Regions from separate parts of the Paraburkholderia kururiensis genome, predicted to be linked through region 2. Evidence: predicted binding sites of a transcription regulator. Region 2 holds the regulator's gene; each other region holds the start of a gene.
The links. The regulator HrcA, encoded in region 2, represses chaperone genes, less so after heat shock. The targets are predictions, from matches to a motif close to TTAGCACTCNNNNNNNNNGAGTGCTAA.

Region 1 (3,256 bases), 2.0 Mb from region 2:
CACGAGTTGCGAGTGGAGTTGCCGCGCCCGCGCAGCCGGCAGGCTGCAAGCGAAGGCGTGTTGCGAACTGCGTTGCTCGATCGGCTGGCTGCGTTGTTTGCACAACCGGCTTGAAACCGGTTGAACCCGGTTTTAAACCGGCTTGAGCTGTTGCCTTGAACCGGCCCGAGCGCCACGACGGTGACGGTTGGCCGGCGCTTGCCATACTGCCGTGCCGGCGCCTGCGGGCGCCGGCATTTTCCCGTTGAGCACTAGAACTCGAAGCCCGGACCACCCGCACCGGCTGCGGCCGGCGACGCAGCGGCCGCCGCATCCTTGGGCGCTTCATGCACCGTCGCATCCGTCGTCAGCAGCAGGCTCGCCACGGAGGCCGCGTTTTGCAGCGCCGTGCGCGTCACCTTCGTGGGGTCGACCACGCCGGTCTCCACCAGATCGCCGTATTCGCCCGTGGCCGCGTTGTAGCCGAAGTTGCCCGAGCCTTCCGCCACTTTCGCGACGATCACGCTGGCTTCTTCGCCGGCATTCGCGACGATCTGGCGCAGCGGCTCTTCCAGCGCGCGGCGCACGATGTTGATGCCCGCGTTCTGGTCCGCGTTCGCACCGTGCAGGCCCGCAATGGCCTGCTTCACGCGAATCAGCGCGACGCCTCCGCCCGGCACGATGCCTTCTTCCACCGCGGCGCGCGTGGCGTGCAGCGCATCGTCGACACGGTCCTTCTTCTCCTTCACTTCGATTTCGGTCGCGCCGCCCACCTTGATGACAGCCACGCCGCCCGCGAGTTTCGCCACGCGTTCCTGGAGCTTCTCGCGGTCATAGTCGGACGTGGCCTCGGCAATCTGCACGCGAATCTGCTTGACCCGCGCCTCGATGTTCGACTTCTCCCCACCGCCGTCGATGACGGTGGTGTTTTCCTTGCCGACCTCGATGCGCTTGGCCTGGCCCAGTTCGGCGAGCGTCGCTTTTTCGAGCGTCAGGCCGGTTTCTTCCGCAATCACCTGGCCGCCCGTGAGAATCGCGATGTCTTCGAGCAGTGCCTTGCGGCGGTCGCCGAAGCCCGGCGCTTTCACGGCCACCGTTTTCAGGATGCCGCGAATGTTGTTCACGACGAGCGTGGCGAGCGCTTCGCCTTCCACGTCTTCCGCAATGATGAGCAGGGGCCGGCCCGACTTCGCGACCTGTTCGAGTACGGGCAGCAGGTCGCGGATATTCGAAATCTTCTTGTCGTGCAGCAGTACGAACGGCTCTTCCAGGATGGCGAGCTGCCGGTCCTGATGGTTGATGAAGTAGGGCGAGAGGTAGCCGCGATCGAATTGCAGGCCTTCGACCACGTCGAGTTCGTCGGCAAGCGACTTGCCGTCTTCCACGGTAATCACGCCTTCCTTGCCGACGCGGTCGATGGCTTCCGCAATGCGCTGCCCGATCGACTCTTCGCCGTTGGCCGAGATGGTCGCGACCTGGGCGATTTCCTTGCTGGTGGTGGTCGGCTTGCTGATCTTCTTCAGTTCTTCGACTGCCGCGACCACGGCCTTGTCGATGCCGCGTTTCAGATCGAGCGGATTGAGGCCGGCGGCGACGTACTTCTGGCCCTCGCGCACGATGGCCTGTGCGAGCACCGTCGCGGTAGTCGTGCCGTCGCCGGCGGCGTCGCTCGTTTTCGAGGCGACTTCCTTGACGAGCTGCGCGCCGATGTTTTGCAACTTGTCGGCCAGCTCGATTTCCTTGGCGACGGACACGCCGTCCTTCGTCACGACGGGGCTGCCGAAACTGCGTTCGAGCACCACGTTGCGGCCCTTCGGACCGAGCGTGACCTTCACCGCATTGGCGAGCAGGTTCACGCCTTCAACCAGTTTGGACCGTGCGTTGTCGCTGAAGGCGACTTCTTTGGCTGCCATGTTTGACTCTCCCTCAGGATTGAACGACTGCGACGATGTCTTCTTCGCGCAGCACGAGCAGTTCGTTGCCGTCGACTTTCACCGCTTGCCCCGCATATTTGCCGAACAGGACGCGTTCGCCGACCTTGAGGTCCGGCTCGATACGCCTGCCGTCGTCGCCGCGACGGCCCGGACCGACTGCGACGATTTCGCCCTGATCGGGCTTCTCGGCGGCGCTTTCGGGAATGACGATGCCCGATGCCGTACGGGTTTCCTGATCGAGACGCTTCACGATCACGCGATCATGTAACGGACGTAGACTCATTTGCTGTTTCCTTCTGGACGAGTGACTAAAGGAGATGTCACAGCACCTTTGCTGCATCTTCGATTGGCACTCTCATGCGGCGAGTGCTGACCGGAAACCGAGTATAGAAACGGCGCGCAAAGGGCTCCAATAATCGATTGGCAGAACGTTTGTCGGCAGCACGGGATTTGCAATGCATGGTTTGCGCTAAAGGCGCGGCAAGGCGGGGCGGCGTATCCGGGTAGCGCCCCTCCCGAACGATGCACTCGAATCGCGAAGCGCTGAAAAGCATCGAACGAATGCTTGTTTGTGCGGCGATGGAACGGTGACTAGATTGAATGCGTGAACGTCAGATGACGAGGAGGTACCGTCATGTCGATGAACCTCGCATTGTTCTATCGCCACGCAATATCGAGGCCGCTCGAGAGCTTGCGGCGGCGCGTAGGAGACGGCTCTGCGTCCGTCGTCGCGCGGGAAAGCGCCCCCGCTGTTGCAGCACGCGAGGCGCCTTGCCCGCATCGCCACGACGCCGCGCACTTCGAACGCATTGCGACTTACGCGCGCGCCGGCTACTTCAACATGGGCTACACGCTCGATGTGTTTCACGTGAGCGAGTAGTTTTCGCCGATGTAGAGGGAGCCGATACAACGCCAGATGGAGCGCCAGTCATGAGCGATATCGTCATCGAAACGCCTGTCGTCGTCGAAGCCGGGCTGAACTACCTCGTTCCCAATGGCGAGCGGCCGGTCACTTACGCGTATGAGCCGCCTGCGGGTGTGCCATTACGAAATGGCGTCTATCGTGCGCAGCGTGTGAGGATCGCGAATGCGCGCATCACACCGCCGCCGGGCGGGCTCGCTCTCGATCGCAACGGCTTCGAGTTGCGCCGTCACGCGAGCGCGCTCACCGATTTTTCGGACCCAGCTGCCATCGAACGTGTGTATTACCCGGAATCCGAAGCGCTGCTCAAGCGCTGCACGGGCGCGAAGCGCGTCGTCATCTTCGATCACACGCTGCGTGATGGCCGCGCCACGCGCGCCGACGGCGTGCGCGAGCCGGTGAAATACGTCCACAACGACCA
Region 2 (3,256 bases):
CGCCCAGCGCCGCAATCCACGCCGGCGCCGCATTGAGACAGGGTATCCGGTGAAACGCCTTGCCGCCGGCATGGAGGAATTCGTCGCGCCCTTCGATGCCGATCTCTTCGATCGTTTCCAAGCAGTCAGCGGTGAAGCCGGGGCAAAACACGTCGACCCGCTTCACGCCGGCCGAACCGAGTTCCTTCAGGGTGGGCGCGGTGTAAGGCTGAAGCCATTCGGCCCGACCGAATCGCGACTGGAACGTGACGAGGCACTCCACCGGCTGAAGACCGAGCGCATGCATCAAGAGGCTCGCGGTCTGCTGACATTGGTCGTGATAGGGGTCGCCGAGATCCATGGTGCGCTTCGGCACGCCGTGAAAGCTCAGCACGAGCCGGTCGCCGGCGGCGAAATCGGGCCGGCCGTGTGCGTTCCAGTAGTGATGAATCTGTGCGGCAAGCGCGCTGATATAGGCCGGATGGTCACAGTAATGACGCACCGTACGGATCTCCGGCTGGTTGCGCATGCGACGCAGCGCGGTGAAGGCGTCGTCGAAGGCAGTGGCCGTGGTTGACGACGAATACTGCGGATACATGGGCATCAGCAGAATCCGCTCGGCGCCCGCAAGCCTGAGCTGGTTGAGCACGGCCGGAATGCCTGGCGTGCCGTAGCGCATCGCGTAGTCGACGATCACCGCGTAGTCGTTGACGTGCAGCAGTTGCCGCAAGCCCTCCACCTGCTTCTCCGTGAAGACGCGCAACGGCGAGCCCTCCGGCATCCATACCGATGCGTACTTCTTTGCGGAGGCCGAGCCCCGGAACGGCAGGATCACCGTGCGCAGGATCACCTGCCAGAGCAATGCGGGAATCTCCACCACGCGCGGGTCCGAGAGGAACTGCGCGAGGTAGCGGCGCACGGCACGCGGCGTAGGCGCGTCCGGCGTGCCGAGATTGATGAGCAGCACGGCAACGCGATGAGACGCAGCAGACTGCGAAGGCCGCTCGAGATCGAAGCGCATAGGCGAGAAGGTCTGCCGCGTGGCGCGGAGATCCGGTTGGAAAGTTTTCATTATAGCCAGCGCCCCCTGCGGGGACAGTCGGCCATCCGGCGGATGGTATGCCGCGCGGGCATCGCCGATGATGAGTTCTGCGCGCTTATTGCTGGCTGAGGGCGGTGGAGAGCAGGCGCGCCGTGATGTCCACGATAGGAATCACGCGGTTATAGGCCATGCGCGTGGGGCCGATCACGCCGAGCGTGCCCACGATCTTGCCGTTCACTTCGTACGGCGCGGTCACGACGCTCATTTCTTCGATAGGCACGAGATTCGATTCGCCGCCGATGAAAATTTGCACGCCCTGTGCATGGCTGGAAACATCGAGCAACTGAAGGAGGCTGGTCTTTTGATCGAATATGTCGAAAAGCCTGCGCAGGCGGGCCATGTCCGAAGACAGGTCGGCCACCTCGAGCAGATTGCGCTCGCCCGAAATCAGCACGGTTTCCCCGGGTTCGACTTCGTCGGTGCTCGCCGTCACCGCTGCGTGCATGAGGGCCGTCATGTCGCCGCGCAACTGATCGATTTCCTCGCGCAGGCGCCCACGCACCTCGTCGAACGAGAGTCCCGCGAAATGCGCGTTGATGTAATTGGACGCTTCAATGAGTTCGGACGGCGAAAAGTCCCGCTGCGTGGCCATGATGCGGTTCTGTACGTCGCCCTCGGGCGTCACGATGATGAGCAGAATGCGCTTGTCCGACAGGCGCATGAATTCGATCTGCTTGAAGACATGGCTGCGCCGCGGCGTCAGGATGACGCCCGCGAACTGCGAGAGATTAGAAAGCACGCTCGCCGCCGCTGCGATCACCTTTTGCGGTTCGCCCGGCTTCAGGGTGGTTTTTACTGCGCGCGTGACAGCCTCTTCGTCCCCGGCCGGTTCCACCGTGAGCATGGTATCCACGAACAGACGGTAGCCGCGCGGCGTGGGTATGCGTCCCGCGGACGTGTGCGGGCTGGCGACGAGACCGAGTTCTTCGAGATCCGACATCACGTTGCGAATGGTCGCGGGGCTCAGTTCGAGGCCCGAGAATCGCGACAACGTGCGCGAGCCGACCGGCTGCCCCTCGGCGATGTATCGCTCGATCAGCGTTTTGAGGAGGGTTTGTGCGCGAGGATCTAGCATGACGCAAAATTTTAGCTCAACGACCTGTCGCCCGGGAGCCGACGCACGCCCGCGCGTCGGGTGTTGCGGCATGTTCGCGCACCAGCCGCTGGCGCAACGGCTGTGTCACGCTCGCCCGGAAGGCACCCGCCACACGTGGCCGCAGACATCGCCACCTCATCGACATGACCTTTCGCCCTGTCATCAACACATCACCATTCTAGCGATAATCGTGCAAGGCTCAGCGCCCCCGTCATACGGCGTGCCGCGGGGCCTGTCGCGGCGGGTGTGCACGGTTCTTTTCGCGACCTGACTATGGTGTAATGCCGGCATGCAGATCAACAGCCAGTTCAAGACCGTGGCGCTCGTCGGGCGCAGCAACACGCCCGGCATTGCCGAGCCGCTGACGGCGCTCGCCTCGTGCATCGCGAAACGGGGTTTCGACGTGGTGTTCGAGGCCGAGACGGCACAGGACATTGGGGCAACCGGCTATACGGCGCTGCGGCCGGCGGAAATCGGAGCGCGCGCCGACGTCGCGGTCGTGCTCGGTGGCGACGGAACCATGCTCGGCATCGGACGGCAGCTCGCGCCGTACCGCACACCGCTCATCGGCATCAACATCGGTCGGCTAGGCTTCATTACGGACATCCCGCTCGCCGACATGCAGGAAGTCGTGCCGCAAATGCTATGCGGCAGCTTCGAGCGCGAGGAGCGCACGCTGCTGGAAGCGCGCATCACGCGCGACGGCGATCCCATCTACCACGCGATCGCCTTCAACGACGTGGTGGTGAACCGCAGCGGCTTTTCAGGCATGGCCGAACTGCGCGTGCACGTGGATGGCCGCTTCATGTACAACCAGCGTTCTGACGGCCTGATCGTCGCCACGCCAACGGGATCTACGGCCTACGCGCTGTCGTCGTCGGGGCCGATCCTGCATCCGCAGTTGCAGGGCATCGTGCTCGTGCCCATCGCGCCGCACGCGCTCTCGAACCGCCCTATCGTGCTGCCCGACAGCTGCAAAGTGAGCATCCAGATCGTCGCGGGCCGGGACGTCAACGTCAATTTCGACATGCAGTCGTTCACCGCGCTGCAACTGAACGACACCATCGAGGTGCGCCGCT
Region 3 (3,256 bases), 1.0 Mb from region 2:
CCTGGGCCGCAGCTACGATGCGGTGATCCGTGTGAACAGCCAGTCGGGTAAGGGCGGCGCCACCTGGCTGCTCGAGCGCGGCATGGGCTTCACGCTGCCGCGCCGCGTGCAGATCGAGTTCAGCCACGCCGTGCAGGCGGCCACGGATTCGTCGGGCGCGGAGATGTCCGGCGAGTCGATCTGCGCGCTCTTCGCCCGCGAATACTTCGAAACGCAAGGGCCGGCTCGCCGCATCAGCGCGGGCAAGCTGCGCTGGAACGAGCGCGATCTGGTGGTACCCATCGCGCCGATGGCTGCTTCAGCCGGCGGGCAGCAGGCAGCGCACGACGCACACGCGCTCGAGGCCCATGCCCAGGCCATTGTTCGGGCAATGGCGGGCGCGTCGGGCGAAACCGTGGAAATCACGTCTCACGAAACGGCGCGTGCCGCGGACGGCCGGACAGCCGTGTTTGTAGGCTGCCGTGTGGGCGGCCAGGCGGTGCGCCACGGCGTAGGCGTCGCCGAGGACCCCGCGACTGCCGTGGCCGACGCCGTGGTGAGCGCGGTCAACCGTGCCGCGTGGCCGGATATCGACCGGCGCGCGGCAGCGTAGAGAGGAAACGAGAAGCGGCGCCGCAACGGCGCCGTCATTCGATCGCGCAACGCGTGGCCTGCCAGGCAACGAGGCGCCACTGGCCGTCTTCCTGCGTCTGGATGGCCGTGTACGCGATGGGAAACAGCAGCGCGCCGTTGTTCGCTTCCATTTCGATGAGCGCGCGACCGCTCACCACGCAGGTCTCGCGACCCACAGGCAGCACGTCCTGCGACTGGATCTCGATCTGGCGATAACGTCGGCGGCCCGCTGTGATCGCGTCGATGAACTGCTGCTTCGTTTCGCGCTTGCCGTTCGTGTGAACGTAAATCACGTTGTCCGAGAGCAGCGCGCTCAGCAACGGCCCGTCGCCGTCCACCATCGCGCGAAAGCGGTCGCGCTCAAGTGCGCGAATCGCCTCGATCACTTTTGCCGCCATCGCTTGCGCCCCTTATGCATCGGCGGGCTGCGCGAGAGCAGCCACGATTCAGAAGTTGTACTGCAGGTATAGCTGGCTGAAATTTATACCAGGATTGGGCTCTTTGATACCGGCGTTCGATACGTGCTGGAAGCGATAGCCGGCCTGGTACTGCTGATGGCTGCCGAACTGGGCACCCACGCCCACCATGTCGGCGAACTGGAAGGCCGTGGAAAGCGTATAGGAGGTCGAGATCGTGGGACTGGTGAGCAACCGCACGCCAACGCCGGCTTCCACGAACGGCCGCACCCAGCCCGAACTCTTCACGAACCGAAGCACCGGCCCCACGCCGAACTCGCCGATATTGTTGTGTACGTTGCCTTCGTCGGTATGCCACCACGCCGCATGGGCCTCGCCCAGCACCGTGAAGTGCCAGCCGCCGATTTCCCACCACGTGATGTTCGGATCCCAGACAAACCCCAGATCGAGCTTGCGTACATGGTGATCGGCCACCGCGCCCGTCACCTGGATACCGAATTGGTCCGCCGCCGCGCTGGCGGACAGACCTGCCAGCGCGGCCGCCAGCACGACCTTTACGACCCGGCTGCGCCACGCCCAGTTTTCTCTGATCATCGAACGCCCTGTTAGTCGGATTTTGATCTTGATCGAGGAGCGACCGCCCCAATATAGGCCAGCAGAGTAGCAAAAACCGAACCCGTCCCTCATCGCTCTTTGCAGCAAATAACTCCTTCAAATTCCGGAAAAATCGACCGCTTTTTGCGGCGCTGCTGGCTTTCGCGAGAATTCTACGCGCGGCCTGACAATTCTGCCCGCTGGGCGTCATACTATTAAGAGACGAATTTCGATAGCATTCCGGGAACCTCCGGCCCTGGAATCTATCCAAGAATTAGCACTCGGTAAACCAGAGTGCTAACATGCACCGTACAGTCGAAGTCTGACTTTGCAAGAACCCACAGGAGTTCTCATCCGTGAGCAACGCAATGACCCTTCCGAGTACTCTGAGCCCGTCGTCGGCCAAGGCCGCTCCGGCAGGTTCGCTGGCGCTCGCGCAGTTCACGCTCCTGCCCGGCCAGCTGGGCAATATCGACGCCTACATTCAGGCGGTGAACCGGATTCCCATGCTGACGCCGCAGGAAGAGCGCCAGTTCGCCACCGACTATCGTCAGCACAACGACCTCGACGCCGCGCGCAAGCTGGTGCTGTCGCACCTGCGCCTCGTGGTGTCCATCGCGCGTAACTACCTGGGCTACGGCCTGCCGCATGCCGACCTGATCCAGGAAGGCAACATCGGCCTGATGAAGGCGGTCAAGCGGTTCGATCCCGAGCAGAACGTTCGGCTCGTCTCGTACGCGATCCACTGGATCAAGGCCGAAATCCACGAATACATCCTGCGCAACTGGCGCATGGTGAAGGTTGCCACCACCAAGGCGCAGCGCAAGCTGTTCTTCAACCTGCGCAGCCACAAGCAGGGCGTGCAGGCATTCACGCCGGAAGAGATCGAGGGCCTCGCGCAGGAACTGAACGTGAAGCGCGAGGAAGTGGTGGAGATGGAAACGCGTCTGTCCGGCGGCGACGTGGCACTAGAAGGCCAGGTGGAAGACGGCGAGGAATCGTATGCGCCTATCGCCTGGCTGGCGGATTCGCACAACGAGCCCACCGCCGTTATCGCCGCGAAGCAGCACGATCGCCTGCAGACGGACGGCATCGCGAGCGCGCTCGAAGCGCTCGATGCACGTAGCCGCCGCATCATCGAAGCGCGCTGGCTCAACGTGGCCGACGACGGCTCGGGCGGCTCCACACTGCACGAGCTTGCCGACGAATTCGGCGTGTCGGCCGAACGCATCCGTCAGATCGAAGCGAGCGCGATGAAAAAGATGCGCACGGCGCTCGCCGAGTACGCGTAACCGAGCTTGACGGCGGCCGCGGTTATCCACGGCTGTCGCCCTTCCGCCATAGTTTCCAGAAGCCCGCTGCCCGAACAGGCAGCGGGCTTTTTTGCGCCTTCGTGCCGGGTCTCCGCTCTTCTGCGACAAATCATCACAAGCCGGAAATGGCGATCCGGCGACGATAGAATCTGCGTCCGCCTCCGCGCCGACGCCTTGCAAGCGCGAACTGAAGGTCGCTTGACCTAAATCACGCTTCAGAACGCGGTTCGGGTTAAAAAAAGCCCCATCACCCACCGCATGCCGGGCCGCAGACGCTGCGCCGCCCGGCGCGCCCTTCGCGCTTCCCTATGACGCCCGCCT

Region 1: the regulator HrcA is predicted to act here: its motif matches at 2,260-2,286, upstream of U0042_RS25270 (co-chaperone GroES).
Region 3: the regulator HrcA is predicted to act here: its motif matches at 1,897-1,923, upstream of rpoH (RNA polymerase sigma factor RpoH).

What each region holds. Positions count from the first base shown of each region.
Region 1 covers NZ_CP139965.1:5,630,216-5,633,471, forward strand. Annotated here, with positions in the region: gene U0042_RS25260 (ABC transporter ATP-binding protein) at 1-114, shown strand, start outside; gene groL (chaperonin GroEL) at 252-1,892, opposite strand; gene U0042_RS25270 (co-chaperone GroES) at 1,906-2,196, opposite strand; gene U0042_RS25275 (hypothetical protein) at 2,548-2,793, shown strand; gene U0042_RS25280 (CmcJ/NvfI family oxidoreductase) at 2,844-3,256, shown strand, end outside.
Region 2 covers NZ_CP139965.1:3,604,063-3,607,318, forward strand. Annotated here, with positions in the region: gene hemH (ferrochelatase) at 1-1,000, opposite strand, end outside; gene hrcA (heat-inducible transcriptional repressor HrcA) at 1,137-2,156, opposite strand; gene U0042_RS16065 (NAD kinase) at 2,467-3,256, shown strand, end outside.
Region 3 covers NZ_CP139965.1:4,648,816-4,652,071, reverse strand. Annotated here, with positions in the region: gene leuA (2-isopropylmalate synthase) at 1-592, shown strand, start outside; gene U0042_RS20915 (nuclear transport factor 2 family protein) at 627-1,010, opposite strand; gene U0042_RS20910 (acyloxyacyl hydrolase) at 1,059-1,622, opposite strand; gene rpoH (RNA polymerase sigma factor RpoH) at 1,979-2,914, shown strand; gene cydD (thiol reductant ABC exporter subunit CydD) at 3,244-3,256, shown strand, end outside.